4 regions of the Ornithinibacillus salinisoli genome follow, and region 2 is predicted to be linked to each of the others. Evidence: riboswitches for the same ligand, from Rfam matches in the RefSeq annotation. Region 2 holds a riboswitch; each other region holds the start of a gene.

Region 1 (7,625 bases), on a different contig from region 2:
TTAATGGTGGAGCAATTGCTCTAGGGCATCCGCTTGGTATGACAGGTACCAAGCTTACATTAAGTCTTGCACATGAAATGAAACGTCAGAATGTCCAATTTGGAGTTGTTACGATGTGTATTGGTGGGGGAATGGGTGCAGCAGGAGTATTTGAACTCTTGTAAGCTTTGAAACTATAAGTATTGTAATACGTAATGTTTCTAGATAATCATTTTTCATAAAGGGAGGAAGAAAGTATGAGCGAAACGAAAGAAAAGATTTTTAAAGGTGGCGCATTTCTAGTTGAAGAATTACATGGTGAAGATGTGATTACACCAGAAGACTTTTCTGATGAACATCAAATGATTGCAAAAACAACAGAGGAATTCGTTGCCGGTGAAGTATTACCTTTAGTTGATAAATTAGAAAATCATGAATTTGAACATTCCGTAGAATTATTGAAAAAAGCAGGGGAGTTAGGATTATTAGGTGCCGATGTACCTGAAGAATATGGTGGACTTGGCTTAGATAAAATCAGTTCATCATTAATAACAGAAAAGTTTTCCCGTGCTGGTGGATTCTCCGTCACACACGGTGCACACGTAGGAATTGGGTCTTTACCAATAGTATTCTTCGGAAATGAAGAACAAAAAGCGAAGTACTTGCCTAAACTAGCTTCTGGTGAGTTATTAGCAGCTTATGCTTTAACAGAGCCTGGCTCTGGATCTGATGCTCTAGGTGCGAAAACTACTGCCAAATTAAATGAAGCTGGAACGCATTTTATTTTAAATGGAGAAAAGCAGTGGATTACAAACTCTGCATTTGCTGATGTTTTCGTTGTATATGCCAAAATTGATGGAGAGCATTTTTCGGCATTCATAGTAGAGCGTGAATTTCCAGGTGTTTCTACTGGACCAGAAGAAAAGAAAATGGGTATCAAAAGCTCTTCTACTCGTACATTAATCTTAGAAGATGCAGAAGTACCTGTGGAAAATTTATTAGGTGAAAAAGGAAAAGGACACCGAATTGCATTTAACATCCTAAATGTTGGTCGTTATAAGTTAGCAATCGGTGGTGTTGGTGGTTCGAAGCGTGGAATAGAATTGGCAACCAAATACGTCAATGAGCGTAAACAGTTCGGTACTGCTATTTCAAGTTTTAGCCTTACTAAGGAAAAATTAGCAACGATGGCAGCAAGAACATATGCCAATGAAAGTGCGGTTTACCGTACAGTTGGTCTGTTTGAACAACGTATGGGATCAATGACAGATGAGCAGCTTGCTGATGGTCAAGAAGTTGCCAAAGCAATTGCAGAATATGCAATTGAATGTTCCATAAACAAATATACTGCAACAGAATGCTTAGACTATGTTGCAGATGAAGCCGTACAGTTACATGGTGGGTATGGATTCATGCAGGAATATGAAGTAGAACGCATGTATCGTGACTCACGTATCAACCGTATTTTTGAAGGAACAAACGAAATAAACCGCCTGTTAGTACCAGGTACACTTCTAAAGAAAGCTATGAAAGGTGAGCTTCCATTACTTCAAAAAGCACAAGGGTTGCAAGAAGAGTTAATGATGATGATGCCGGAAGAAGTTGGTACAGAACCTTTAGAGCAAGAAAAATACTTGTTAAGAAATGCAAAGAAAATGGTATTGCTTGGCGCAGGTCTAGCAGCGCAAAAATTCATGCAGAAGCTTGAAAAAGAACAGGAAATCTTAGTAAACTTAGCTGATATGGTTGCTGAAGTATATAATATGGAGTCCGTAATTTTACGTACAGAGAAGGCAATTAATAAATCTGGTTTAGATAAGAATAATCAAAAGTTACTTTATACTCAAGTTTACGTGCAAGAAGCATTTAATCGCCTTGAAGCAGACGCAAAAGAAACATTAATCGCGGTGGAAGAAGGAGATACGCTTCGTATGATGCTTTCGTCATTACGTAAACTAACACGTCATACACCTACAAACGTTATTGCCAAGAAGCGTGAAATCGCTGCGAAGATTATTGATGAAGAAAAATATGTAGTATAATAATTCCTAAAAAATCCTCTCTGTAATAATCAGAGGGGATTTTTACTTTTTAATTAGTGGAACATTTCTTATCAAATTGTTTAGGGATAATATTAATTTTATGATGATAAACCCTAATAATACGCCAAGTGTATTCAAGATTATATCATCAATATCAAAACTTCTGGATAGTATTTTAAGAAATGATAGAATTAGCTGGGTTATTTCAATTGATAACGAACAGGAGAAGCCGATCAGAAATGCTCCCATAAAGGAAAGTTTTTTGTTTAAGAATACGGCAAATAACCCGATAGGAATGAAGACGACTACATTTCCAAGTAAATTTATGATTGGTATAGCTGCATTTCCTTGGAAAGCAAAATATCTATTAATTGTCTGAAAAGGTATAAGATTCACCGATACCTCACCACTTGGATTAGCACCAGGTGATGGAAACACCGTTAAGTACACTACGCTTTCTCCATAGGCGATTAATAGAATATAGACTATTTCTTTATAATAGTTAACCCTATGTTCCTTTCTTTTTACAATGATATAGCGTATGGGCAGATAAAAAGTAAGGGATAGGATGATAATAAGTACTGGAAAACCATTTATGTATTGCATTATATACTCCTTTAGAGATAAAGAATTCTACTTCATAGTATATATTATTTTGACTATTTACACGAGCAAGGCAACATTTTTTATTGTCAAAATTGGCTTCAAACATGGTAAAATACAAGTTATAGGAGGTAGATATTATGGCATTAACATTTTATTGGTACCCAAATTGTGGAACGTGTAAAAATGCGAAGAAATGGTTTGATGAGCATAACGTTGGGTATAATAGCATACATATTGTGGAAGAAACACCAACTAAAGATGAAATTCTAAACTTAATTGAAAAAAGTGGTTTACCAGCAAAAAAGTTTTTTAATACGAGTGGAAAGAAATATCGTGAATTAAATATAAAAGAAAAAATTAAAGATGCTTCTACGGAACAAATGGCAGAAATATTGGCTTCTGATGGGATGTTAATAAAGCGACCAATCGTGACTGACGGTGAGAAAGTAACAGTTGGTTTTAAAGTAGATCAGTTTGAACAAAATTGGTCATAAGTAAGATGAAATACTAGAAATAATAGCTTGTACAATGTATAGTAAATTTGAATGAATTATTGGAGGGATTTAAGGTGAGCTTACCAAAAGATCTGTTATATTCAGAAGAACATGAATGGGTAAAAAAAGAAGGAGACAAAGTACGTATTGGTATTACTGATTTTGCTCAAGACGAACTAGGTGATATTGTATTTGTTGAGCTTCCAGAAGTAGGAGAAGAAATAGAGGCTGATGAGCCATTTGGTAGTGTTGAGTCTGTAAAAACTGTTTCTGAACTTTACGCTCCACTAAGTGGGAAAATAGTAGAAATTAATGAAGAGCTAGAAGATAGCCCAGAATTAGTGAATGAATCTCCTTATGAAAAAGCTTGGATGATTGTAATAGAACCATCCGATGAATCTGAATATGACGATTTATTATCAGCTGAGCAGTATCAAGAAGTTATTGAGGAAGACTAATAAATCGTACATACAAAGGCTGGCTCTACCTATTAAAAGGTAAAGAGTCAGCCTTATTTCACATAGACCAACTTTTAGGGGTGTATGGTAATGATGGAAGAGTGCTCAGATAAGGTTATTATTGTGGAAGGTTTAACTGATAAAAAACAGATTGAAAAGGTTATTGACGAAGAAGTAACGATTATCTGTACCAATGGAACGTTCGGTGTTGAAAGATTTGATGAACTTCTAGAGACCTATGATCTAGACCATAGAGATGTATTTATTTTGGTTGACGAGGATCAATCTGGACAAAAGTTACGTAAGCAATTATCCAATGAACTCCCCCATGCAGAACATATTCATGTAAGTAGTGAATATCGCGAGGTAGCAACAACTCCAGAAAGCTTTTTAGCTACAGTTCTAGTAAGTAAGCATATTGCGGTTAATCCACTATTTTTGATGTAGTCAGTAGGTAGGGTGATTTTTTGCAAGAAATTAATAATGAAATCTTATTACATGATAGTTATTTACTATTTATACATACCCCTTTTTGTGGTACTTGTCATTTAACGCGTTCGATGATTCATCAAATAGAGAAAATTCATCAAACAGATATATTTCATGAAATGAATGCTTCGTTATATCCACAGTTTATGTTGGAGAATCAAGTAGAAAGTGTTCCTTGTTTATTGATTAAACACAAGGAGGAAGTAGTAGAAAAAATATATGCATTTCAGTCCATTCCTAATGTTTATCAATATGTGATGAAGTATCGGCCAGAGTTGTTTGAAAAATAATTTTTTAAAATTAGTTATTGACAGTGAAATTATTGGATGCTATTATTCTATTTATAATTTAAATCGAATATAAGTAACTCTTATCTAGAGCGGTGGAGGGAAAGGCCCTGTGAACCCGCGGCAACCTTCAAACATTTTGTTTGAAACGGTGCCAATTCCTACAAAGCATATGCTTTGGAAGATGAGAGAACGTGAGATATAACTATTTACGTCTTTCTGTTCTCTTGTGCAGAAAGGCGTTTTTTTATGGTTAAAAGGACATAATAATATGAATATAATTTTTTTCATTTAGGAGGATAAGTTGTGATTTCCATAAAAGGTTTAAGCAAGGTTTTTAAGACAAATTCAGATACGATAACTGCTGTAGATCGTCTTGACCTTGATATTCAAGATGGAGATATATTTGGCGTCATCGGTTATAGTGGGGCTGGAAAAAGTACATTCGTCCGATTGTTAAATAGATTGGAAGAACCATCTGAAGGAAATATTACGATTGGTGAGAAGGAAATAACTGCGCTTAACACGAATGAACTTCGATTGGCCAGACAGGAAATCGGAATGATTTTTCAGCATTTTAATTTACTTTGGTCTCGCACAGTAAAAGATAATATTGCTTTTCCGCTTGAAATTGCAGGAATACCGAAAGTGGAACGTGAAAATAGGGTTCAAGAACTAATCAATTTGGTAGGATTATCTGGTCGAGAAAATGCTTATCCATCGCAATTGAGTGGGGGGCAAAAACAACGAGTAGGTATTGCAAGGGCACTAGCTAACAACCCTAGAGTATTGCTGTGTGATGAAGCAACATCAGCTCTTGATCCAGAAACAACAGATTCGATTTTAGATTTATTAGTAGACATTAATGAAAAGCTCGGATTAACAATTATCATGATTACCCATGAAATGCATGTCATCCGAAAGATTTGTAAGCAAGTTGCTGTTATGGAAAATGGAAAAATTGTTGAACAAGGTGATGTACTTGATGTGTTTTTAAACCCAAAACAAACAGTAACGAAAAAATTTGTTGAGCAAGTAATGGGGAATGGCACGGAAGATGATCTGGAACAATTACTAGAAACCTATAATCAAGGGAATGTTGTCCGTCTTCATTTTGTTGGAGAATCAGCAAATCAAGCATTAATTAGTCAGCTTGCAAAGCGATATCATGTAGAGCTTAATATTTTACAAGGCAAAATCACGCAAACGCAAAGAGGTGCTTATGGGACGTTAATAGTCCAAATAACAGGTGAAACAGATGAAATTGATAAAGCAAGACAATTCATAGCTGATGAAACCTCGGTAGAAGTGGAGGTTATTCGAAATGTTACATGATTCCAATATAAAGATAGATGACTTGCTGGAAGCAACATATGAAACGTTTTATATGACAATAATTGCACTGCTTGGAACTTTTATTTTTGGTATTATTCTAGGATTACTTCTATACCTGACAATGAAGGGTGGGATATGGCAAAACAAATATCTTAACTTTATAGTAGCTGCATTTGTTAATGTGTTTCGAGCTATCCCATTCATTATTTTAATTTTATTGTTGTTCCCATTTACGAACTTTCTAATTGGAACTATTCGTGGTCCAAATGCGGCTTTACCCGCATTAATTATCGGAGCAGCCCCATTTTATGGACGTCTAGTAGAAATCGCGCTACGCGAAGTAGATAAAGGTGTGGTTGAAGCGGCACAGGCTATGGGAGCCAAAACTAGAACGATTATTTTCCGTGTTCTTATACCGGAATCTATACCGGCCTTAGTATCTGGAATAACAGTTACAGCAATAGCCTTAATTGGATATACTGCGATGGCAGGTGCTATTGGAGCAGGAGGTTTAGGTAGTTATGCTTATTACTCTGGATTCCAGCGACGTGATTACGATATAGTATTTATTTGCTCTGTGATAATCGTTTTGATTGTATTTATTTTTCAATTTATTGGAGATTATAGTTCCAATAAACTAGATAAGCGTTAATACATGTGGTTAAAGGGTTAAAAGCCAGTTTTCCAAAAAAAATAATAAAGGGGACGTACAAAATGAAAAAGTTTATTGCAATTTTAGCATTATTCGTAGTTGTTACATTAGCAGCATGTGGAGGAAGCAATTCAGATGAAAATACAATTAAAGTTGGTGCATCTAGTGTTCCGCACGCCGAGATTTTAGAAGAAGCTAAAGACCTTCTTAAAGAACAAGGATATACATTAGAAATTGAACCATATGAAGACTATGTGTTACCGAATGATGATTTAGCAAGTGGGGACTTAGATGCAAACTATTTTCAACATATTCCATATCTAGAGCAAACCGTAGCAGATACAGGTTATGATTTAGACTATATTGATGGAATACATGTTGAACCAATTGGTGTTTATTCTAAAGGTATTTCTAGTCTAGACGAAATTCCAGAAGGTACAGAGGTATTATTAAGTAATTCCGTTCCTGATCATGGTCGAATTTTAGGATTGTTTGAATCAGCAGGATTAATTACATTAGATGATGAAATAAATAAAGAGGAAGCTACAATTGAAGATATCGTAGAAAACCCGAAAGGATTAGATTTTCAGCCAGACTATGATCCAGCATTCTTACCAGAATTATATGAAACGGAAGAAAATACACTTGTCGTAATCAATACAAACTATGCACTAGGTGCTGACTTAAATCCATTAGAAGATGGACTATTCATCGAGGATGAAAGTTCTCCATATGTAAATGTCATTGCCGTTCGTTCTGAAGATAAAGAGAACGAGGCAATAAATACATTAGTTGATGTATTACATTCTGAAGAAATTCAAGATTTCATTCTAGAAAAATATGAGGGAGCAGTTGTTCCTGTCGGTGGAAATAATTAAACAACGGAAAAAAATCCAGTGAATTTTTATGAATTCACTGGATTTTTTTGCAAATTTAGAGTATTTAATAGTATATGGTAGAAATCGGTTAAATGTTATTAAAATTAATCGTTATATAACATTCAAGTCGTTATATTCAATTCCATCCTAAACCAGGGGTTCAAATCAACATTGAGCTGAGTTTTGTCCGCGTGTTATGATTTATATCGTAAACAAAATGAAAGGATGGTTCACTATTAATAGTGAGATTAAGATGAATTACACTCCTGAAATGGAGAAAGCTATGCAACAATCACATCAGATTTGTTATGCAGAGTACAGTAGGAAATTGGAAATGAGAATGGCTGTAGAAAAGAGACGTCATGAAGAATATGAAAAATGTAAACATATGATCGCTGAACTTGA
Region 2 (7,625 bases):
TCAATGTTTTGAGATAAATTTAGATCATTGTGAGGGTCGATATTATGTTTCTTTAGCACAAATTCACCAACCATTTGCGGCATTCCACCTTTTCGTTGGCCAAGAAAGTTACTGTCTTTTAGATCTTCCCATTCAAAATCAGGTTTTGCCTCTTTAGAAACTAAGAAAGTTCCATCTGTTTGTGTTAACTGTGCAAAGTTTACTGCGTAATCATTGGAGTCTTGAGCATACACATAAATAGATGTTTCAGATCCAACTAAAGCAACATCTATTCCATCAGATAGTAGGGCAGTCATCGTTTTATCCCCACCCCATGTTGTTTGTAATTCTACATCCAATCCTTCTTCCTCAAAAAATCCCTTTTCAAGTGCTACATATTGCGGAGCGTAAAATAATGATCGAGTTACTTCTCCTAGCTTAATGGAGGTATTTTCGTTCGAACCGCAAGCAGCAAGAAAAATAAGGAATACGCATGAAACTAAAGCAAAAAATTTTACTTTATTCATACTTTTACACCCTTTCAATATAGATATATCCGTTGAAACGGAGGCTTTACTTCTTGTTTGTCAGTTATATCACCACATTTTATGCTTAGGAGAAAAATGTGTGAATGCCTATGTCGAAAAAGTTATCGTAAAAATTAAGCGCTGTTTCTAAAAAATGATGGTTATTCGATGTAATGATTAGTACTGGTAGTTGATAGAAGATGGGAAGTTATTTTTGAGTGAGTATACTTGCTTTCACTTTTTGGAATTGAGTTCACTTTCCGCGCACTCGGAAACAGTTTTCTCGGAAGAATATTGCTTTAAGAAGCGATTCGCTCACAAGCAACAATTAAACGAAGAGTAGGTTGTGAAGCGCATTCTAGTGAAGAGTATTCCCAGAGCAGAAATCACGTAGCTGTACTGTTACTAAGTTGTTTACACCAAAAAAAGCCATAAAAAAAGATCTCCACATGGGAGATCTCGTTAGCATTTGCTAACCATAAATTTAGGTGCTTATCAGCAATTTCCTCGCTTCTAACCCTATATGTTAAATCCTCTTGGGATGAGGTAACTCGATAAAAATGTAATTACTTTGGTTGATAGATTGGACCAGCTTCCATTATTTCCTTACTAGCCTGGGAAAACTTTGTAAAGTTTTCATGGAATTTCGTAGCTAGTTTTTTCGCTTCTAATTCAAATGCCTCTTTATCAGACCATGTATTTTTAGGAATTAATACATCGTCTGGTACACCAGGTACATGAAGAGGTACTTCCAAACCAAAAATATCATCTTGAATCTTATCAACCGTATTTAGTTCTCCTTCTAAAGCAGCGTGTACCATTGCTCGCGTATAGGAAAGTTTAATACGTTCCCCAACACCGTAAGAACCACCGGTCCAGCCAGTATTGATTAAAAACACATTTGAATTATATTGATCTATTTTTTCACCAAGCATCTTAGCGTAAGTTGATGGGGCTAAAGGTAAAAATGGAGCACCAAAGCATGTTGAAAAAGTCGCTTCTGGTTCTGTAACTCCACGTTCTGTCCCTGCTAGTTTACTTGTATAACCACTTAGGAAATGATACATCGCTTGTTCTTTTGATAATTTGCTTATTGGTGGCAATGTTCCTGATGCATCAGCTGTTAAGAAAATAATCGTATTAGGATGACCAGCCACACTTGGGGAAACAATATTATCAATATTTTCAAGTGGGTAAGCTGCTCGAGTATTTTCTGTTAAGGATGTATCATCATAATTAGGAATCCGTGATTTTTCATCCAGCATTACATTTTCTAGCACCGAACCAAACCGAATCGCATGAAAAATTTGTGGCTCTTTTTCCTCGGATAAATTGATGCATTTTGCATAACAGCCACCTTCAATATTAAAAACGCCATTCGGACTCCAACCATGTTCATCATCTCCGATTAAACGGCGATATGGATCTGCTGATAATGTGGTTTTTCCTGTACCGGAAAGCCCGAAAAATAGTGCAACATCACCTTCTTGACCAACATTGGCAGAGCAGTGCATAGATAAAATATTATTGTTTGGCAATAGATAGTTCATAATAGAAAATATTGACTTTTTAATCTCTCCAGCATATTCTGTGCCGCCGATTAGAATGACTTGGTGCTTAAAGGAGATAATCACAAATGCTTCTGAATTTGTACCATCCGTTTTAGGATTTGCTTTAAAGCTTGGCGCAGATATAACAGTAAAACCAGCTTGCTGATCTAATGCCTCTCCTTCGGTCGGACGGATAAATAATTGGCGTGCAAATAAGTTGTGCCACGCATATTCATTTATTACTTGGATTGGTAAACGATACTTTTGATCTGCCCCTGCAAAACCATTAAAAGCATAAATTTCATCTTTTGCTTTTAAATGTTCCACTACCTTATGATATAAATGATCAAAGACCTCTTCTTGAATTGGTTGGTTAACAGAACCCCAATCAATAAGTTGTTCGCAAGATTCGTCTTGTACAATAAACTTATCTTTGGGAGAACGTCCCGTATACTTTCCAGTTGTTGCTTGAACAGCTCCAGTTGCTGTAAGAACGCCTTCTTTTCTAGATAAGATCTTTTCTACTAATTGCGGAACGGATAAGTTATGTTGCACATTTTTTCGTGCCAAAATCTGTTCTACAAATGACGACTGTTCGATAGTTTTCATACACACCTTACCTGCCTTTTTGAGCAAATTATTTTGGGAGATAGGAGAGTTTAAACTTTCCTATTTGTATTAGAGGAACTACACTTAATATTGTAAAGACTTGGCAAAAGCCAAGATTACGCTGAAGTAGTACCCTTTCTTAAAACATATTATCTAATCATGGTTATTAGTATAACACATTAAATATAATAGTCCATACTAATTATTAGATTTATCATATTAATTTTTTGACTAATTGGTGACAACGATAAAATGAGTTGACATACCCTGTATCTTTCGTTACCCTTTTCTTGAGCGGATACTCTCTTATTCAGAGTTGGCGGAGGGACAGACCCTATGAAGCCCAGCAACCATCACAGGAGTGAAAAGGTGCTAACCTGATGCAAGGACATTTCCTTGAACAATAAGAGCGAAAGGCCACAACTCCTTTCCTCATGTAAGCAGGAAGGGCTTTTTTGTTTAGATAGGAAATTAATAACAAATATTGATCATTGGAATATTATGAAAACATAATGGTTACGTCTAGCTACGGCGGACAGGACGCTTTAGTTCCTAAGATATAATACTGTTAAATAAGAGTTCCGTACCAATTTTTAAAGGGAGGATTTAGCCAAATGGCTAATAATCGTCGTTTATTTACATCAGAATCAGTAACAGAAGGGCATCCAGATAAAATTTGTGATCAAATATCTGATGCTATTTTAGATGAAATTTTAAAGCAAGATCCCGATGCAAGAGTTGCCTGTGAAACCACTGTGACAACAGGTCTTGTACTAGTAGCAGGGGAAATATCTACAAGTACATATGTGGATATTCCTGCAATTGTGAGAAAAACAATCAAAGACATTGGTTATACACGTGCCAAATACGGGTTTGATGCAGAAACATGTGCCGTGCTAACAGCGATAGACGAACAATCACCAGATATTGCTGGTGGAGTAAACACAGCACTCGAAGTACGCCAAGGAAAGATGGAAGAGGAAGAAATAGCCGCAATAGGAGCAGGAGACCAAGGATTAATGTTTGGTTTTGCTTGTGATGAAACAAAAGAGCTAATGCCACTCCCAATCTCGCTGGCTCATAAGCTATCGAAACGCTTGTCAGATGTCAGAAAAGATGAAACGTTAGCTTATCTTCGTCCTGATGGGAAAACACAGGTGACAGTAGAATATGATGAAAATGATCAGCCGATTCGAATTGACACAATCGTCATCTCTACCCAACATCACCAGGAAATTACACTGGAACAAATCGAAAAAGATATCATAGAATATGTGATTCAACCAGTAGTGCCTAAAAATCTCTTAGATGAAAGTACTAAATATTTCATAAACCCAACTGGACGTTTTGTAATCGGTGGTCCACAAGGTGATGCCGGTTTAACTGGAAGAAAGATTATTGTAGATACGTATGGTGGATATGCCCGTCATGGTGGTGGTGCATTTAGTGGAAAGGATGCTACAAAAGTGGATCGTTCTGCTGCATATGCTGCACGTTACGTAGCTAAAAATATAGTTGCAGCAAAACTAGCCAAAACGTGTGAGGTACAGTTAGCCTATGCCATCGGTGTAGCGGAGCCGGTATCGATTTCTATCAATACTTTTGGTTCAGGAAAGGTTAGCGAAGAGGAACTAGTGAATGCTGTTCGCGAGTTATTTGATTTACGACCAGCAGGAATTATAAAAATGCTTGATTTACAAAAACCGATTTATAAAGAAACTGCTGCATACGGGCATTTTGGAAGAACGGATATTGAATTTCCGTGGGAGAAGACAGATAAGGTTGAAGCATTACTTGAATTAATCCAATAATAAAATGTCACGACTAGTCTATGAATAGTCGTGACGTTTTGTTTATTTGATACCGAGATCTGTATGGAGTTTATAATACTGACCCTTTTCCACATAAGATTGGCGTACGCGCTCCATTTCTTGATAATCTTCCTCCGTTAATTCTCGAACAACTTTTGCTGGCCGCCCAATTGCTAATGTATGCGGAGGGATTTTTTTACCAGGGGGAACTAAACTCCCTGCACCAATAAAGGCACTTTCCCCAATTTCTGCACCGTCTAATATAATAGACCCCATCCCAATTAATGCCTTCTTGCGGATGATTGCCGAATGCAGTGTCACTTGATGGCCGATGGTTACATCATCCTCTACAATTAAAGGGTTGTTTGGACTTTGGTGTAGCATGGATAAATCTTGTACACTCACTCGCTTACCAATTTTGGTAGGGGCAACATCACCTCTGATAACGGTTTGGAACCAAATGCTAGATTCTTCCCCAATACTGACATCTCCAACAACAACGGCATTTTTTGCGATGAAAGCGGATTTATGAATAGATGGGTTAATATTCTTATAATGATGTAGCATTTTAATTTGCATCCTCCTATAAAATATGATGATATAATTAGTATAGCAAATTTAGGGTTCTAATGAGGAACGGAGGAAGCAGATTGAGTAAGCAAGTTCCAAAAACTTCATTTTCATTAATGGTACAAGTATATCGTAATATATTTCCAGTAGTAGATCGTGAGTTAGATTATTGGACGAAACGGGCTGAAAATATACCAAATGAAGAATTAAGAAATCAGGCTTTATCAAGTATTGCTTCCAAACGATTTCACTGTCAGGGTGGGGCAGTCTTTTCACTGTTAGCGGGAAGTAAACAGAAAGAAGCTGTTACGTTTATCGTGGCATACCAAACAATTAGTGATTATCTGGACAATTTATGTGATCGTAGCACATCGTTAGATCCGGCGGATTTCAGGTTATTACACCGATCTATGATTGATGCGCTTAGCCCTACTAATATCACAACAAATTATTATGCCTATCGGGAGGAACAAGATGACGGTGGCTATTTAGTAGATTTAGTTAAAACATGTCAAACGATATTACAACAAACGAAATGTTACCCAATCATAAGCGAGTATTTGTTAAAACTAGAGGGGATGTACGGTGATCTCCAAGTACATAAACATGTTCAGGTGGAGGAACGTATACCTAGATTAACCAAATGGTTTGAAGAAAATAAATATCAGACACCAACATTAAACTGGTATGAATTTTCAGCAGCAGCAGGCTCTACGCTAGGTATATATTGTATAACTAGTTATGCATTAGGTGAAAAAATAACCCTTGAAATAGTAGAACGTGTCTTTCGTGGGTATTTTCCATATATGCATGGGTTACATATATTGTTAGATTATTACATCGATCAGAAAGAGGATCGGGAAGAAGGGGATTTAAACTTTTGCTTTTATTACCCTTCAAAGGAAAAAATGAAAGAAAGATTCCATTTTTTTATTAAACAAACAGAAAAGCATATTAGAGACCTGCCACATCATGATTTTCATAGCATGATTCATCATGGATTAGTAGGGTTATATTTGGGTGATCCAAAAGTTAGTCAACTAGAAAGTGGATTAGATGTTTCAAAAGAATTACTAAAAGATAGTGGTATGAAAGCCAAATTCTTTTATTGGAATACGAAAATATATTATAGACTGAAGAATAATAAACCTGGATAGCAGTTTTCCGGGTTAGAAACTATAATACTTTACTGAGAAATGATTTGGTTCGATTGTTTTGCGGTTTGTTAAATAATTCTGAAGGAATATTTTCTTCAACGATAAAACCTTCATCAATGAAAAGCACTCGATCACTTACTTCTTTAGCAAACCCCATTTCGTGAGTCACAACAACCATAGTCATTCCTTCATGGGCTAGTTGTTTCATCACTTCAAGCACATCGCCAACCATTTCTGGGTCAAGGGCAGAAGTTGGTTCATCAAACAACATAATTTTTGGGTTCATTGCTAATGCCCGAGCAATGGCAACTCGTTGTTTTTGTCCACCGGATAATGAGCCAGGATATGCATATGCCTTTTCGCTAAGGCCGACTTTTTTTAGTAATTCTTGAGCTTTATCGGTTGCGGATTCCACTGTTTCCCCTTTTGCTTTCATCGGTGCTAAAATAATATTTTCTAAGACTGTTTTATGTGGGAAAAGGTTAAATTGTTGAAATACCATTCCAACTTCTTGTCTTATTTTGTTTATATTAGCATCTTTATCTGTAATATTTTTTCCATCTATGATGACTTCTCCTGCAGTAATATCCTCTAATCTATTTAAACATCGTAAAAATGTACTTTTTCCAGAACCAGATGCACCTATGATACAGACGACTTCGCTTTCCTTGACGTTTACACTAATATCTTTAAGAACTTCTTGATCTCCAAAGTTTTTCTTTAAGTTTTTCACTTTTATAACTGTCATCGTAGTTCAAATCTCCTTTCTAAATAGCTTGAAAGTAAAGATAAAAGATAAATCAGTATAAAGTACATCATACCTACCGCTAACCAAATGTGAAATGCTTTAAATGTAGCTGCGATAACAACCTGCCCTTTTTGCGTGAGATCGGCAATTCCAATTACAGATAGTAAGGATGTATCTTTCAAACTTATGATTGCCTGATTTGTAAAGGTAGGCAGCATCCTGCGAAGTGCTTGTGGTAGGATAACGTAACGCATCGTTTGAGAACTAGTTAGCCCGAGTGAACGAGCAGCTTCTGTTTGGCCTTTATCCATGGACTGTATCCCAGCACGAATAATCTCAGCAAAATAGGCACCTGCATTAATTGCAACTGTTATTATTCCAGCAGTTTCCCGATCTAAAGAAATGAATTCAAGAGAGTTGAGTCCAAAATAGAAGAAAAATAACTGTACGAGTATCGGTGTTCCACGAATAGCATCTATAAATATTTTTGCCAACCAATTTAAGATTTTCCATGGTGAAAGGTGGAATAAAGCCATGATTAGGCCAATAATAAATCCAAGGATAATGGCTACCAGAAAAATATATATTGTTACTTTTAAACCTTCCCATAAGAATGGTAGAGAATTTATGATAACGTCCATTTGGTCACTCCTTCTATAAAAAGAAGCGCGCTC
Region 3 (7,625 bases), on a different contig from region 2:
TTCTAAAGCGATCTGAACTAATACACCATATGCTACTTTTTCCCCGTGCATGTATACATGTGTTTCTGGAATCGTTGTTATTCCATTATGAATAGAATGTGCTCCGGCTATTCTGCCATATTTATCACCATAACTACCAACCATCCCACCTGACATAATGATGGTTTCGATTACTCGAACAAATGAAGGAGTAACTTGCTTCGCCTTCATTGCAGTAATTGCCACGGTTCCCTCTTCTAATAGTACATCACGACATAGTTTAGCTGCGTGAATGGCAATCTCAACTGCGATAGGTTTTGGTGTCATATGACGCGTTAGGACATCTGCCTCATACCATTTGGCGATCGTATCTCCAATCCCAGCTCGCATAAATGCAACGGGTGAATCAATCAAGATGTCTGGTTCAACAAGAACCATAAATGTGCTATAGGAAAAAACATCATACGTTAAAAAGTTTCCTTTCTGATCATAGAAAACACTTAATGGCGTCCATGCGGCACAGTTAGAAGCTAATGTTGGTACTAGGATAACTGGTAAGTTAACAGTGTTTCCAACCGCTTTCGCAATATCCATTATTTTTCCACCACCAACTGCTAAAACAAAATCTGCACCATGATCAGTAGTAAATTCACTTACTCGTTGTACCTCCTCATAGGTGCACTCTCCGTCATAAAGTACATTCATTACGGGTATATCAAAATGAGGAAAATAGGACTTAGCAGCTTCCCATGATTTTCTACCATGTAGAAGAATGCCCTTCGTAAGCTGATTTTCTTTTAATCTAGTAGGTAATGTTTTCAGTACGCCTTGATGACATACATAATGATTGGGTGCACCTTTCACTTCTAGTGTTTGCATATACGACTCCTCCCATATCGTTAAATAAAAAAACCTCTTCCCAAAAGGAAGAGGTATCATACGCTCGGCTCTTCCTCTTATCTTTGCAGTAGCACTGCAGGATTTAGCACCGTGTAATGCATACATTACCGGTTGCCGGGCTTCATAGGGCCATTCCCTCCACCTTCTCTTGATAAGAGTTTGATATAGTTGTGACAATTATTGCACTCGATATATTTTCTGTCAAGGTAAAAAATAACTTTACAAAACGGAAGCATGTAGCTATTATAGATAACTAGAATTTCATCGTTCTTAAGGAGTGTGATAGCAATGCAAGAATTTGAGCAGTCCGATTTATTAAAGCGACTACCAGAACAGTTTTTTGCTAAGTTAGTTTCAAACGTACAAACATTAGCAAAAGAAGGTCATGATATTATCAATCTTGGTCAAGGAAATCCTGATTTACCAACACCTCCACATATTGTTGATCAATTAAAACAGGCTGCTTCCAACCCAGATTTCCATAAATATTCGCCATTCCAAGGGCATTTCTTCTTAAAAGAAGCTATTTCCGAGTTTTACAAACGAGAGTATGAAGTTGACATTGATCCGAAAACAGAAGTTGCTATTTTATTTGGTGCTAAAACAGGTTTGGTTGAGTTGAGTCAGTGCTTGCTTAATCGTGGGGATTTGGCACTTTTGCCAGATCCTGGATACCCGGATTATATGTCTGGTATTGCCTTAGCTAATGCAAAAACAGCTTTGATGCCTTTATTGAAGGAGAATGCCTTTTTGCCGGATTATGCAATGCTGGATGAACAAACTTTAGAGCAAGCAAAGGTAATGTTTTTGAATTACCCAAATAACCCAACATCAGCTACTGCTACAAAAGCGTTCTTTGATGAGACGGTTGAACTAGCAAATCGTTACAATATTTGTGTAGCACATGATCTTGCATATGGTGCGATTGGTTTTGATGGAGAAAAACCACAGAGTTTTCTACAGTCAGAAGGAGCCAAAGAAATTGGGGTAGAATTTTATACATTATCAAAAACCTATAACATGGCAGGCTGGAGAGTTGCCTTTGCAGTTGGCAATCGTTCGGTAATAGAAAGTATTAATTTGATTCAAGACCATTTATACGTTAGTTTATTTGGTGGAATTCAGAAAGCTGCTGCTGAGGCACTTTTAGGAGACCAAAAATCCGTGGAAGAGTTAGTACAAATCTATCAAGGGAGAAGAGACCGATTTATTGACCGATTAAATGAGATTGGATGGAAGGTGGAGGCACCTAAAGGAACATTTTTTGCATGGTTACCAGTTCCAAAGGGGTATTCATCAGAAGAGTTTGCAAATCTCTTACTGGAAAAAGCGCATGTCGTAACGGCACCTGGTAATGGATTCGGTCCCCATGGTGAAGGGTATTTACGTGTTGGTCTACTAGAAAGTGAAGAAAGATTAGTGGAAGCTGCTGACCGAATTGCAAAATTAAACCTTTTTTAGAGTAAACATAAGAAAACGCTACCAAATAAATATTTTAATTAATGTATAAAAATGCATTGACAAATTGGTTTTTGAAGATTAATATAAGTCCTAACATTTAAAGTGAAAAATTAAATTAACTTATCAAGAGTGACCGAGGGAACAGGCCCGACGAAGTCACAGCAACCTTCCTATATGGAGTGGTGCTACCTCCTGCAGAATGATTACATTCTGAAAGATAAGGCTTATTGTAAAATTTTGTGCCCTCTTTCAGATTGAAAGAGGGTTTTTTTAATGGAGTGTGATAACGATGATCACCTTAGAAAGTATTGAAAAGGTATATGAATCAAAGTCTAGTAGAGTTGTAGGGGTAGACAATGTCTCCTTGTCCATTGAAAAAGGGGAAATATACGGAATTGTTGGGTATAGTGGAGCTGGAAAAAGCACCTTACTACGATGTATTAACATACTTGAACGGCCTACATCAGGAAAAGTGATTGTAGATGGTGTCGACCTTTTGGAGCTTTCTGGTAAAAGGTTACGGGAAGCTAGACAATCCATTGGTATGATATTTCAAGGGTTTTACTTAGTTTCGTCCAAAACGGTATTTGAAAATGTCGCCTTTGCCTTGAAAGCTGCAGGGGTGGACCGAGCAAAAAGGGAAGAAAGAGTGCTAGAGTTACTATCTTTAGTTGGTTTAGCAGATAAAGCGAACCAATATCCTTCACAGTTAAGTGGTGGACAGAAACAACGAGTAAGTATTGCAAGAGCGTTAGCGAATAGTCCAAAAGTTTTGCTATGTGACGAAGCGACCTCTGCATTAGATCCTAGCACAACAAAATCGATCCTATCGTTGTTGAAGAAGATTAATGATGAACTAGGGATTACAATTGTTATTATTACCCACGAGATGGAAATAGTAAAAGAAGTTTGTGATCGCTGTGCAGTTATGCAGGATGGAAAGGTAGTGGAAGAAGGACCGTCATATGAAATATTTGCAAACCCAAAGGAGGATTTGACGAAAGAATTTATTCAAACGGTTTTAGATTTCCAATTACCAGCAAAGCTATTAGAAAACTGTTCTGGAACACTGGTCAGGTTACAATTTAGAGGAGAGCAAGCAGGGGAGTCAGTGGTCTCAGATATGCTTCAAAATCACAAGGTGAAAGGCAATATCCTTCATGGGAAAGTGGAATACATAAGGGAGAAGCCACTAGGTATTTTTATAATGGAGGTTATCGGAGAACAAGTGGAGATACAAAGAGCAATTAGTTACCTTCAAGATAGATTGAAGCAAGTGGAGGTGATCAAACATGTATCTAAATAGTATTGTTAGTTTGTTACCAGAATTAAATCAAGCATTTTTCGAAACCTTATTGATGGTAGGGATTGGCTTACTAGTAGCTTTACTGATTGGTATGCCAATGGGAATCTTATTATATGTGACAGATCATGGGCTCTTTTTAGAAAATAGATGGGTAAAATCAGTTGTTGGTATCATTGTTAATTTAATTCGATCGATTCCGTTTATTATCCTTTTAGTCTTCTTGCTACCTTTTACAAAATGGTTAGTAGATACAACGACTGGTCCTTTGGCAGCATCTGTTTCCCTCTCCGTTGCTGCTATCCCTTTCTATGCTAGAATCGTAGAATCAGCTGCACGAGAAATAGATAAAGGAGTTATCGAGGCTGCAGTTGCAGCAGGGGCTTCTCCGTGGTTGATTATTAAAGATATTATCTTCCCAGAAGCAAAGCCAGGCTTTATTAGTGGGCTAACAATTACCGCAATTAGTCTAATAGGGTATTCTGCAATGGCGGGAACAGTTGGCGGTGGAGGTATTGGTGACTTAGCAATTAGGTATGGGTATTACCGTTATGATGACACCGTGATGTTTACAACCGTTATTGTTCTTATAGTATTAGTACAATTTATTCAATATTTGGGTGACTTTATAGCGAAAGCTGTGAATAAACGTTAGGAAAAATAAAAATAGGAGTGTTAAGAAAATGAAAAAACTTATATTGGTATTATTATCTGTATTATTGCTTGCTGTATTAGCAGCATGCGGGTCAGACGGTGAAGAAGCAAGCGGTGATGAAAAAACGACCATACAATTTGGTGCGACAGTTGGTCCATATAGTGATATGGTAACCAAGGCTATTGCACCACTTTTAGAAGAAAAGGGCTATGAAGTGAAAAATCAGGAATATACGGATTATATTCAGCCAAACAATGCACTTGATAATGGTGACCTTGACGTTAACCTTTTCCAACACAAAATTTACTATGAAGCATTTGCTGAAGAAAATGACATGGATTTATCAGAAGTAATCATTGTACCAACAGCACCAATGGGGCTTTACTCCAATAAGTTTGACAGTATAGGAGCTATAGAGGATGGCAGTAAAATCACAATTGCTAACGACCCGACAAATCTTGCAAGAACATTAGTAATGCTGCAAGATGAAGGATTAATAACAATTAGTGAAGAAGTTGATCCGTTGAAAGCATCGGTAAAAGATATTGTAGAAAATCCTAACAATCTTAAGTTTGAAGAAGTAGAGGCAGGGCAATTGCCACGATTAGTTGAAACAGAAGATGTATCTGCTGTACCAGGTAACTTTGCACTTGCTGCAGATATGGATTTATTAGATGCTTTAGCATTAGAAGATATGCCAGATGACTATCGTAATCGTGTTGTAGTGAATACAGATGATTTAGATAAACAATGGGTGAAGGATATTAAAGAAGTGGTTGAATCGGATGAATTCGAACAGATCATTGATGAACAATTCCAAGGCTTTGGTAAACCACAATGGATGCTAAATAGATAATAGTTTATTTTTTAAAAAAACGTCCTGTGGGGCGTTTTTTTTTACTATGGTGTAAATCATGCCACATACTAAAGTATATCCCTTTTCTATGTCATTAGCAGGAATTCTTTGTGCTTAGAGAACGAAAAAAAGTTAAAAGATGAAAACTTTTAACCATAGACATAAGTAAAACATATGATAATATTAATATAGAATATTTAGAAAATAATTATTAGTTTTACTACGGAGTGATTAGATGAATGGATTTGGGAATCGATTAAAGGCATTGCGAGAGAAGAGAGCTCTTACCCCGGATCAGATGGCAGAACAAATTGGCTTTACCAAAAGTGTTATTTGGAGTTATGAGATGGAAAAGAAGGAGCCGAGTGTTCGTCACATTTTGAGGTTAGCTAATTTTTTTGATGTATCAATTGACTATCTCCTTAAAGGTGTTGAAATAAACCAAACACTAGATCTTCAGCATATAAGTGACTTAAAAAGACATACATTAACTATTGATAATCGTCAACTTAGTAAAGATGAGTTAGTGGATGCAATTGCTTTTGTGAAAGCAAAAAGATTATTGAAAGAAGCGGAGTAGTTAGTTATAGGTGGCTGTGAAAAAGAGTCTTCCATTTTCTTTTTCATAGCCACTATTTTTGTTCATTTTTGGTATGGAATCCCCAATAATTCAGGAACAGTTACAAATTCATATCCCTGTCCCGCCAATTCGGTGATGACTTGCTGTAGTGACGCAATCGTATTTGTCCGATCTGAGTCCCACTCCGCGCCATCGTGCATTAAGATAATTGCACCGGGATGAATGTTATTCACTACATTATTGGTGATCTCTTCAGGAGGTTCCTCCTGCCAATCCAATGAGTCGACAGTCCAACCAACAACTGTATAATCCAGATCATCTAATTTTTCCACTAATTCATTATATAAAAATCCATAAGGGGCACGAAATAAGCTTGTCCGGTAGCCAATCAACTCAGCTAACGCGTCTTCCGTTCTGGTTACTTCATTTTCAAGGGTTGCGATATCATCCTCTTCCACTAGGTTAGGATGCCAATATGTATGGTTGCCAACGATATGACCTTCTTCCATGATTCGATTTACCAGCTCTGGATATGCTTCTGCTCTTGCCCCCATTAGAAAAAAAGTTGCTGGAACATTATTTTCAGCTAATACATCTAAAATTTGTGGAGTAAAGCGAGGGTCTGGTCCATCATCAAAGGTTACCGCAATTTTATTTTCGGTTTGATCACCACTTAATACAATTGTATCTGGATATCGTTGTTGCAAAATAATATTTGAAACAGGGTATCGTATTCGCTCCGTAAATTCTGGTCCACCTTCTGGCTGAGGTATTTCATCCTGTTGTGCTGGAACAGACATACTTCCAACGAAAAGGAAGGCTGTTAGGAGTAAGAAATAGGTAAAAAATTTCAAAACGTTCGTTCGCATGTATTCACTTCCTTTTTTTATATGTTTTAGTTTTGCCTTGATAAAGGAAATTATTAGTAAAATATAATCTCCTAATTATGCTAAACTAGTAAAATAGCAATAATTTTGTTTACGGAAGGGAATTGAAATGATGTCAGCTACGAAGAGAAGGGTTGTTGGAATAGCATTAATTACAGCGGTTGCGGTATTGGGAGATGCTATGTTATTTATTGTATTACCATTATATTGGCAGGATTTTGGACTTACAGCTATATGGCAGATCGGAATCCTTTTATCTATTAACCGTTTTATTCGTTTGCCAATCAACCCATTAGTTGGCTTATTTTATAAGCATTTTCAAATGCGAACCGGGGTCTTTATAGCTATCGTACTAGCTGTAATCACGACAGCTTCCTATGGGTTTCTACATCAATTTTGGTTATTACTTTTCATGAGAGCGTTATGGGGCGTAGCTTGGTCGCTACTTCGTTTAGGTGGTTTTTTAACTGTTATTGATGTTACAGAGGATCATAATAGAGGCCAATATGTAGGTTTGTACAACGGATTATGGGGAATTGGCGGTTTGATAGGAATGCTAGCTGGTGGAATTCTAGTTGATCAAACTTCCATTCCTTTTGTAACGACATTGTTTGCTGTTATAGGGTTGTTCATGATTCCTATCGTTTGGTATTTAGTTCCCGTTGCGAAAAACACAGAAGATGAACAGAATAAACAGGAGGAAAAGAAAGTCAAATGGTTTTCCTCCTATGTTCAAATGGTGTTACTTACTGGCATAGCAATGGGATTTATCGTTTTTGGCTTGTTCGCTTCCACGCTGAGTCCATTAATCGAGCGAGCTTATGTAAATGAATGGACATTATCACAAGTAACAATTGGTGCGGCAACACTCGCAGGTATCGTACAAGCAATTCGCTGGAGCTGGGATCCGTTTCTTGCTCCCTTACTTGGAAGAATATTAGATAAATCGACTTCTTTGCTGAAAATCTTACTCATTCCCTTATTTGGTGGTGGAATCCTATTTA
Region 4 (7,625 bases), on a different contig from region 2:
AACGATAATACCTCGCTCCGTAGCCGCATCCAAATCAATATTATCAACTCCGACCCCAGCGCGGCCAACAATTTTTAAGTTCCTAGCATGTTCCAATAGTTCTTTTGTTACTTGGGTCTGGCTTCGAACAAGTAATCCGTCATACGAACCTATTTTGGCTACCAATTGCTCAGAAGTTAAGTCGGTATGGATATCTACATGTATATCCTTATGGTTTAGTAATGGCGTAATGCCTTCCTTGTGAAGCGGGTCTGAAATCAAGATATTATATGTCAATGTTTACCACTCCTTAGAAAAATCTTTTGTGCAGCTTGTGTTCCTTTTCCAAGCGTGATGTCCATGCCAATCATTTTAAGGCCAATTTCTATACTACTAATCACTTGTAGAATATCTGTGGGGGAACAATACCCCATATGTCCGATACGGATTATTTTTCCTTTTAATTCCCCTTGGCCACCAGCAGTAACTAATCCAAACGTATCTTTTAGTACTTTTCGTAGTTCATCCGCCTGAAAGGTATTAGGCTTAATTGCAGTCACAGTAGGGGAAGCAGCTTTTTCACTCGTTAGTAATGGAATGCCGAGATTGTGAAATGCCGCTCTCATCATTTTCATCATCAGATCGTGTCTGCCAAAAACGTTTGCAAGACCTTCTTGATCTAATAGTTTAATTACCTGTTCCAATCCGTACAATAAAGTAAGCGATGGCGTAAAAGGTGTTGAATCTAGTAAGCTACTATGATGATACTTTCTTAGATCGAAATAATATCGAGATTGATCATTGGCTTCAATTTTTTCCCATGCACGAGAACTAGCCGCAATAAACGTTAGTCCCGGTGGTAACATAAAAGCTTTTTGTGAGCCTGTAACTAAGATATCAATTCCCCAGGCATCCATATTTGCTTCAATGGCTCCAATAGATGAGACGCCATCAACAATATATAATGCCTCAGAAGATTGATGAATGACTTTAGCAAGTTGTTGGATTGGATTTAAAACTCCGGTTGATGTTTCGCAAAACGTTGCCATTACAGCCTTAATGGATGGGTGACTTTGAAGGTAGGATTCTACTTTTTCGGGAGTAACAGCATCTCCCCATGAGACATGTATTTGATGAGTAATTATGTTGTAGGCGTTACATATTTGAACGAAGCGCTCACCGAAAGCTCCGGTTACGATTACTAGAACTTCATCACCAGGCTGTACCGTATTAATCACAGCTGCCTCTAGTCCAGCAGTTCCACTTCCAGCAAGAATTTCGACATTCTGTACTGTACCGAAAATCGGTTTTAGCTTCGGTTTGATTTTTCGAAGTAGTTCTTTTGTATCTCGATCTCGATGTCCAATCATAGGTTGGCTCATGGCACGTTGAACACTAGGAGGAATAGGTGTTGGCCCAGGAATTCGTAGCATTTGTTGGTCGGATAACATTTCAGGTTCTCCTTTCATAGTATATTAAAATTAATTCTACAGAATAACAGGGAAATTATCCACATAATATTTTGAAAGTTTAAGGTAGGGGTAAAGAAGAAGGAGACGCATCCTTACATATTAGCGTCTCCTTCTTCTTTGTGGTCCATCATCAATAGGTATATCCTCTTTCTTTTTTAATTTATGTATCCAACCACTAATTCTTCCTTGCCTTTTTCCGAAAGCGATTCGATTTTCTAGATAGTAAATGAATTCCTCGATTACGATTAGTAGAATAATAATTCCGACAATCCAGTACCACCACATTGTAATTCTCCTCTTTTTGAAAATTGCTACATTATATATTATATACTAAAAAATACCAATAATTACGAGAAAAATGCAAAAAAAGGCTATTTTCTAATCCAAACGGGTTCATTTAAAGAAGGTACATTTGTTTTATATATTACCAATAACCGATGAAGGAGATTTACTTAAATTTTGGCATAGGAGAGTCCTTCATAACCGATATTTTGCACAAACATAAAGGATAAACATAGAAAAATAGCAGGAGAACGGATAGAAATTTCCCCTGCTATTTTGTAGTACATATTTTGCCTAATAACATTCACTTCAAAGATAATTCATTAATTATCAATTACTGTTTATTCCAAACTTCATTTGCGAGATCAACAACATATTTTAGTTTTGCCCATTGTTCATCTTCTGTTAGTTTATTTCCGTGATGGGTTGATGCAAAACCGCATTGTGGACTCAAACAAAGCTGTTCCAAAGGTACATATTGAGAAGCTTCTTTAATCCGTGCTTTAATGGTATTCTTATCCTCCAATTTACCGTGTTTCGATGTAATTAGACCTAGTACAACACGCGCCCCACCTGTTGGAATATGCTTCAATGGTTTAAATGTACCGGATCGCTCATCATCGTATTCTAGGAAAAACCCATCAACTTTTTCTTTTGCTAACAAAGTAGGCGCAATGAGAGCATAGCTTCCTTCAAATGCCCAAGTAGATTGATAGTTTCCACGACAAAGATGTGTTGTTACGATTAAATCTTCTGGTTTGTTTTCCAAAGCTCCATTAGCAACACGTAAAGCAAGATCGATTAAATATTCTCTCGTGTATTTTCCATCATTAAATGGGATGTTCGTTGAAGAAAGACCGGCAATATATACATCATCCAGCTGGAGGTAACGAACTCCTGCATCATAAAATGCCTGAATAGCTTCTTGGTACGTCTGAATAATATCTCTGGCATATTCTTCGATGTCAGGGTAGATATCCGGATTATGAATTCCTTTATTAAACAACTGATTTGGACTTGGGATTGTTAGCTTAGCTACTGCACGACCATCTACAATTTCGTTCAAATCAAGGAAGTCTTTGATAAAAGGGTGGTCTTCATTAAAAGAGACTTTTCCAGTATTACGAACGTCATATTTTTCTGTTTCCACTCCTTTGAATTTATATCCATGTTCCGGTACATAGCCCTCAATACCGTTTAAATGTTCTAGGAAGTCTAAATGGAACCATGTTCGTCTGAATTCCCCATCAGTAACTACTTCTAAACCAATTTCAATTTGTTTATCTACAACTCGTTTGATTTCTTTGTTTTCAACTTCGCGTAATTCTATTGCTGAAATGTTTCCTTTTTTAAAATCTGCTCTTGCTTTATGTAGATTCTCTGGTCGCAGTAAACTTCCTACATGGTCAGCACGATAAGGTGCTTTTGTTAATGTTGTCGTCATTATTCATTTCCCCTTTTCTTTTATTGAGATTTTTGCCTGAGAAGGGGTTTTAAAACAAAAAACCTCTTCTCAGAATAAGAAGAGGTTGATAAACACCGTTCACTCTTCTCATCTTCAAGCATTTCGCTTCTGGAATTAGCACAGTACTTATAATAGTCTGTTGCTGAGGTTTCAAAGGGCCAGTCCCTCCACCTCTCTAGATAAGAAATTAAAAATTATTAAATTTATAACTATTAAGATACACGTGTGTAGAAACTATGTCAAGCAGTAATTATTAAGGTTGAAGAATGAATGATTTTTTATTTATTTCTTCCATTGTTCCGTCTTTCAATTGAAAGACTCGGTCACCATATGGTAAAACGTCGTAATCATGAGTGACAAAAAAGATCGTTCTTCCTTCTGCTTGGCATTCTTTTAATATGTGAAGAACATTATCACGAGAAGCTCGATCGAGATTTCCGGTAGGTTCATCACAAATAAGAAGACTTGGGTCATTTAATAGTGCCCTAGCAATTGCCACGCGTTGTTTCTCTCCCCCTGACAAGTTTGTTGGAACTGCATCTATCCGATCCTCTAATCCCAATGTTCGCAATAAAGTTTCCGATCGCTCACGCAATTCTGCTTCTTTTTTATACGGCCATTCGGGAAGCATAACATTTTGCTTAGCAGTATATGCAGAAAACAATTCATACTCTTGGAAGATGTATCCGATATTGCGTCGTCGAAAATCACGTTTTTCTTCTTCGGAAGCATTTCCCATATCTAAACCACCAATAGATACCTTTGATCCAGCATCGGCATTCATAATGCCAGCAACACACTTCAATAAGGTTGTTTTCCCTGAACCTGATGGGCCAATAATATTTATCCATTCTCCTTTATTGACGTGACAAGAGATGTTATTTAAAACTAGCTTTTTTTCAATTGACGATTTGTACGTTTTTGATAATGATTCCATTATCATTTCCATTTCACTCATCCTTTCTGAATGTTAATAAGCATACGACCAATTACTGTTTCATTTAATAGTGCTGCGAAAGTAAATACAACCAAAGCAACGATACAACTCGTTACTATCATCCCCCAGGTGAATCCGGTCGTAGTAAATACGAAGAAAGTACCACAAGCCAAGCCAATCAAAACGATCAACCCAACCCAGGAAAAAGTCTCTTTACGTAATAGTCTTCGAATGCTTTTATTATGCCAACCGACCTTATACAACATTTGAATATCCCTTTGTCTTGCTTGCCAAAGCCGGAAGAGGGATTCAGTCAGTGTGAAAATTGTTAAAGCTATCATCCCTGTAAGTAATAGCCATTGCTGGTCATTTAGCTGCCAATGAACATAGGACCCGAGATTCGTTTCTGTCATCCGACGAACAGTGGCTTCAGACAAGGTTATGATAAATGCCAAAAGTCCTGTAGCCAGTAACAGCTGTATAGCGGCTGCAATTATATGTGATTTGTAGTAACGAATATTGGTTAGTATTAAGGAATGATTAGGTTTAAATATCCGTTTCTCGTTTTGTGATTCATCATAAAAATGATCGATAATCCATTTCAATCCCAAGATCAGTAAGAGTGCACCACCATATCCAATTAATAACATGTAGTGCAAATCGTAGATGAATAGGAGGGGGGTGATACTTAAGATGACACTTACGAAAAGCTGCCACAGCCACTGACCTCGGTAAAACTTGCGAATCATACCAGTGGACCACCCTATCTTTGCAAGGCGTTCCCGTTCCGTAGATTGTTCTGCTTTCATTACTCGAAAACGAGCAATCAATGCTAATAAGGCAATGAGTAAAAATGCCGAACCTGTCGCGGCACCGAATACATTCCAACTATTAAGTATGGTATCGGCGGCACCTAAGGTTGTCCAAGGCTGTAATACCGTACCGATTTCCTCAACATCAACTGCCAATGTCTGGTGGGAGGCACCTGCCACAATATCAACATGCAAACCTTTTGCTTCCATATCTGCAGCAACTTCACGAATTTTTTTCGCTGCTGCTTCCGTGTAACCATCAATTCCGGCAACCTTCACCCGAATGGCATCAATTGGTGCATCACCTTTAAAACGCTCCGCCCATTCAATGGATACAAGACCATGAGCTGGCGTGGGTAAATAATTCCCTGCCAGATGTGTGGGATGGAGTTCTTCTCCAGTTTCTTCAAGTGTTCCGTAATGGTATTGATAGATTCCTAGTGGGCTGGCAGCTAGACCGTTCTCAGCCGACCCAACCGATACCGTATCTGTTTGAAATAGAAAAACGAAATCTTCATTTTCCTCTCCAGCCTTAAATGATTGATGCTCTATAGGATTAACGTTTCTATGTATTGGAATATCTCCATTCCAATCTACAAGTTTGACTGACAGATTATTACCATGTAGCTCATATTCTGGTGGAGCAACACTGTAAAAGATATTTTGTACGTTAAAATCTGAAGCTATCATCGATTCACCGTGAATGTTAATATCATAATCTTTCCCCATAACTACATTGTAATTATCATCAAGCATGTACCAATCTTGTTCAAAAGAGGTAAGGTATTCAGCAAAATCAACTTCTATTGTTTCATCATGTAATGATTTTATAGTAGAGAGTTTCGACTCAACAGTTTGTTGTAACGCTTCATTATCATTGTAGATAACATATTCGAGTCCTTGGCCATCGGGGACGTTTACTTCCTTTTTAAGTAAATCAATTTCATCTTCTGAAACATCAAGTGTTTCCATTTTTATCGTTGTTTCAATCGGTGTTCTTGACTCTGATATACCAACTAATGGAATTCCCTCACCGCCACCTGGTCCCATGCTACTACTAATTTCCGTGTTAAGAGAAGAAAAGTCAACACCAGTTAAGGCTGATTCGGATATGGGATCTATAGCTACAACCGGATGATAGGAAGAAGGAATAACAAAACCAGGATTATTACTCGTAAAAAAGTTTCTTAATTCCTCTGGATAATAGACGTCATAGAAATTACCATCGTAAGGAAACAAGTAATATGCTGTTTGTTCTGCAACTTTGTATGTTTCTTTTCCGTCACTCGTTTTATGTACAACCGTATAGCGTACTGGTTTTTCTGGTCGTGGAACTTGAAATGATTGACTTGTTTTCGTAAATGACCCAAGTGCTGCTACAGGTGCAGCAAATTCTACCCGCTCATCTGCAGCGATTTCCTGCCATCTATCTATCGTAATACCTCCATTACCAACGCCTAAGTAGTTTTCTTCAACTACACCAAGTGATTCTTCCACGAGAGAAGGTGCACCATCAGGTCGAACAAGTAAATCATATTCACCCCGAGCAAAATCAGTAATATCAGCTTGTACTTGTTCGTTTGCCTCTGATAGTGAGTTCGCTGCAATTGGAATTAGTGCTAAAATGATGGTGAGTAATAGTATGCTTAAACTAAGCTGAAGTGGACGAGCAAGTAAGTGTCGCCATTGTATACGAAACATTTATTTCCCCTCCTATGTAGGAAACGCGCTGACTTGTTCTGCCAACGCACGTAAGTAAAAAACTATTTAATATACTAAATCCTTGAACACGTAATAAATTGATTACCAATAATATACAGTTTAATTAATAGAATGTAAAATATTTATTTATAATTTTAGTAAAAATATGACTATTATATTATTTTCTTTATTTTAATATTAGGATTATATATTAAGGTCTCTAATCGTAAAGCAACGGACGATTCCTTATGATATTGTGCAAAACATTAGGAGGGCAACTAGTTATAAAGGAATTGATTGGGGAAATCGTTAGAATATAATGTGAAAGAGGGTTGATTATACATGTAAAAACAGTCCTTATAAATTGCTAAGGAACTGTTTTTATAATTTTATTAGGAGAAATTCAATCCTGAATCGATCTTTTCTTAAATATCATTCTCCAAGACAATATGGTGACAATTATTAATATAACAAGGTAAATAATTACACCATATTCCATTTTGCTTACAAAATAATGAACTACAAAAAACATACCAACAATAAACATCAACAAGAAGGTTTTCATCGATTCTCCACCTTGTTGTGCAGATTCAAATGGCTTCGTAAATGGAAAACCTTCATTCTTGATTGCTCTAAAGCATATTAAGGTATGCAATATAGCTGTTACAAAAACCACAGCCAGATCAGGGATTATCCGTACGGAAAAAATCGTTACATAAATTACAGATAAGAAAAGAAAAATTGGCAAATACAATTTCAATAAAAATGCCTTCAATGTTGCACTAAAAACAAGGGATGGGTTGGTAATCGGTGTTGTTTGGAATACCCAAGCACCTTTATATTTCCCAGAAAAATTCAGCATAAAAATGACGACACCAATCATAATATTGCAAAAGTATATATTAAAATGCATATTACTGTTGGATAACTCAGCAAACGAATTGTTACTTACATAATTGAACAGAAAAATAAATGGG

The links. Region 2 has a riboswitch for S-adenosylmethionine ahead of metK (methionine adenosyltransferase). Riboswitches for the same ligand answer to the same signal wherever they lie in the genome.
Region 1: it holds a riboswitch for S-adenosylmethionine, as region 2 does, so the genes downstream of both, ACFSTA_RS15730 (methionine ABC transporter ATP-binding protein) here and metK (methionine adenosyltransferase) in region 2, are expected to answer to the same signal.
Region 3: it holds a riboswitch for S-adenosylmethionine, as region 2 does, so the genes downstream of both, ACFSTA_RS04280 (methionine ABC transporter ATP-binding protein) here and metK (methionine adenosyltransferase) in region 2, are expected to answer to the same signal.
Region 4: it holds a riboswitch for S-adenosylmethionine, as region 2 does, so the genes downstream of both, ACFSTA_RS01065 (5-methyltetrahydropteroyltriglutamate--homocysteine S-methyltransferase) here and metK (methionine adenosyltransferase) in region 2, are expected to answer to the same signal.

Annotation. Positions count from the first base shown of each region.
Region 1 covers NZ_JBHUMI010000017.1:345,105-352,729, forward strand. The annotation lists gene ACFSTA_RS15695 (acetyl-CoA C-acetyltransferase) at 1-164, shown strand, start outside; gene ACFSTA_RS15700 (acyl-CoA dehydrogenase family protein) at 237-2,021, shown strand; gene ACFSTA_RS15705 (VanZ family protein) at 2,064-2,627, opposite strand; gene ACFSTA_RS15710 (arsenate reductase family protein) at 2,765-3,121, shown strand; gene gcvH (glycine cleavage system protein GcvH) at 3,196-3,579, shown strand; gene ACFSTA_RS15720 (toprim domain-containing protein) at 3,673-4,026, shown strand; gene ACFSTA_RS15725 (thioredoxin family protein) at 4,047-4,358, shown strand; SAM riboswitch class I at 4,436-4,546, shown strand; gene ACFSTA_RS15730 (methionine ABC transporter ATP-binding protein) at 4,662-5,690, shown strand; gene ACFSTA_RS15735 (methionine ABC transporter permease) at 5,680-6,342, shown strand; gene ACFSTA_RS15740 (MetQ/NlpA family ABC transporter substrate-binding protein) at 6,405-7,220, shown strand; gene ACFSTA_RS15745 (hypothetical protein) at 7,504-7,625, shown strand, end outside.
Region 2 covers NZ_JBHUMI010000004.1:6,133-13,757, reverse strand. The annotation lists gene ACFSTA_RS02430 (ABC transporter substrate-binding protein) at 1-506, opposite strand, end outside; gene pckA (phosphoenolpyruvate carboxykinase (ATP)) at 1,073-2,665, opposite strand; SAM riboswitch class I at 2,969-3,075, shown strand; gene metK (methionine adenosyltransferase) at 3,280-4,476, shown strand; gene ACFSTA_RS02415 (gamma carbonic anhydrase) at 4,519-5,043, opposite strand; gene ACFSTA_RS02410 (tetraprenyl-beta-curcumene synthase family protein) at 5,127-6,203, shown strand; gene ACFSTA_RS02405 (amino acid ABC transporter ATP-binding protein) at 6,223-6,951, opposite strand; gene ACFSTA_RS02400 (amino acid ABC transporter permease) at 6,948-7,592, opposite strand.
Region 3 covers NZ_JBHUMI010000008.1:125,278-132,902, forward strand. The annotation lists gene ACFSTA_RS04270 (iron-containing alcohol dehydrogenase family protein) at 1-858, opposite strand, end outside; SAM riboswitch class I at 933-1,037, opposite strand; gene ACFSTA_RS04275 (pyridoxal phosphate-dependent aminotransferase) at 1,168-2,340, shown strand; SAM riboswitch class I at 2,458-2,564, shown strand; gene ACFSTA_RS04280 (methionine ABC transporter ATP-binding protein) at 2,630-3,646, shown strand; gene ACFSTA_RS04285 (methionine ABC transporter permease) at 3,633-4,298, shown strand; gene ACFSTA_RS04290 (MetQ/NlpA family ABC transporter substrate-binding protein) at 4,327-5,154, shown strand; gene ACFSTA_RS04295 (helix-turn-helix domain-containing protein) at 5,390-5,734, shown strand; gene ACFSTA_RS04300 (polysaccharide deacetylase family protein) at 5,797-6,603, opposite strand; gene ACFSTA_RS04305 (MFS transporter) at 6,734-7,625, shown strand, end outside.
Region 4 covers NZ_JBHUMI010000003.1:192,098-199,722, reverse strand. The annotation lists gene serA (phosphoglycerate dehydrogenase) at 1-276, opposite strand, end outside; gene ACFSTA_RS01075 (pyridoxal-phosphate-dependent aminotransferase family protein) at 273-1,430, opposite strand; gene ACFSTA_RS01070 (hypothetical protein) at 1,551-1,736, opposite strand; gene ACFSTA_RS01065 (5-methyltetrahydropteroyltriglutamate--homocysteine S-methyltransferase) at 2,068-3,177, opposite strand; SAM riboswitch class I at 3,283-3,384, opposite strand; gene ACFSTA_RS01060 (ABC transporter ATP-binding protein) at 3,452-4,147, opposite strand; gene ACFSTA_RS01055 (hypothetical protein) at 4,153-6,648, opposite strand; gene ACFSTA_RS01050 (hypothetical protein) at 7,052-7,625, opposite strand, start outside.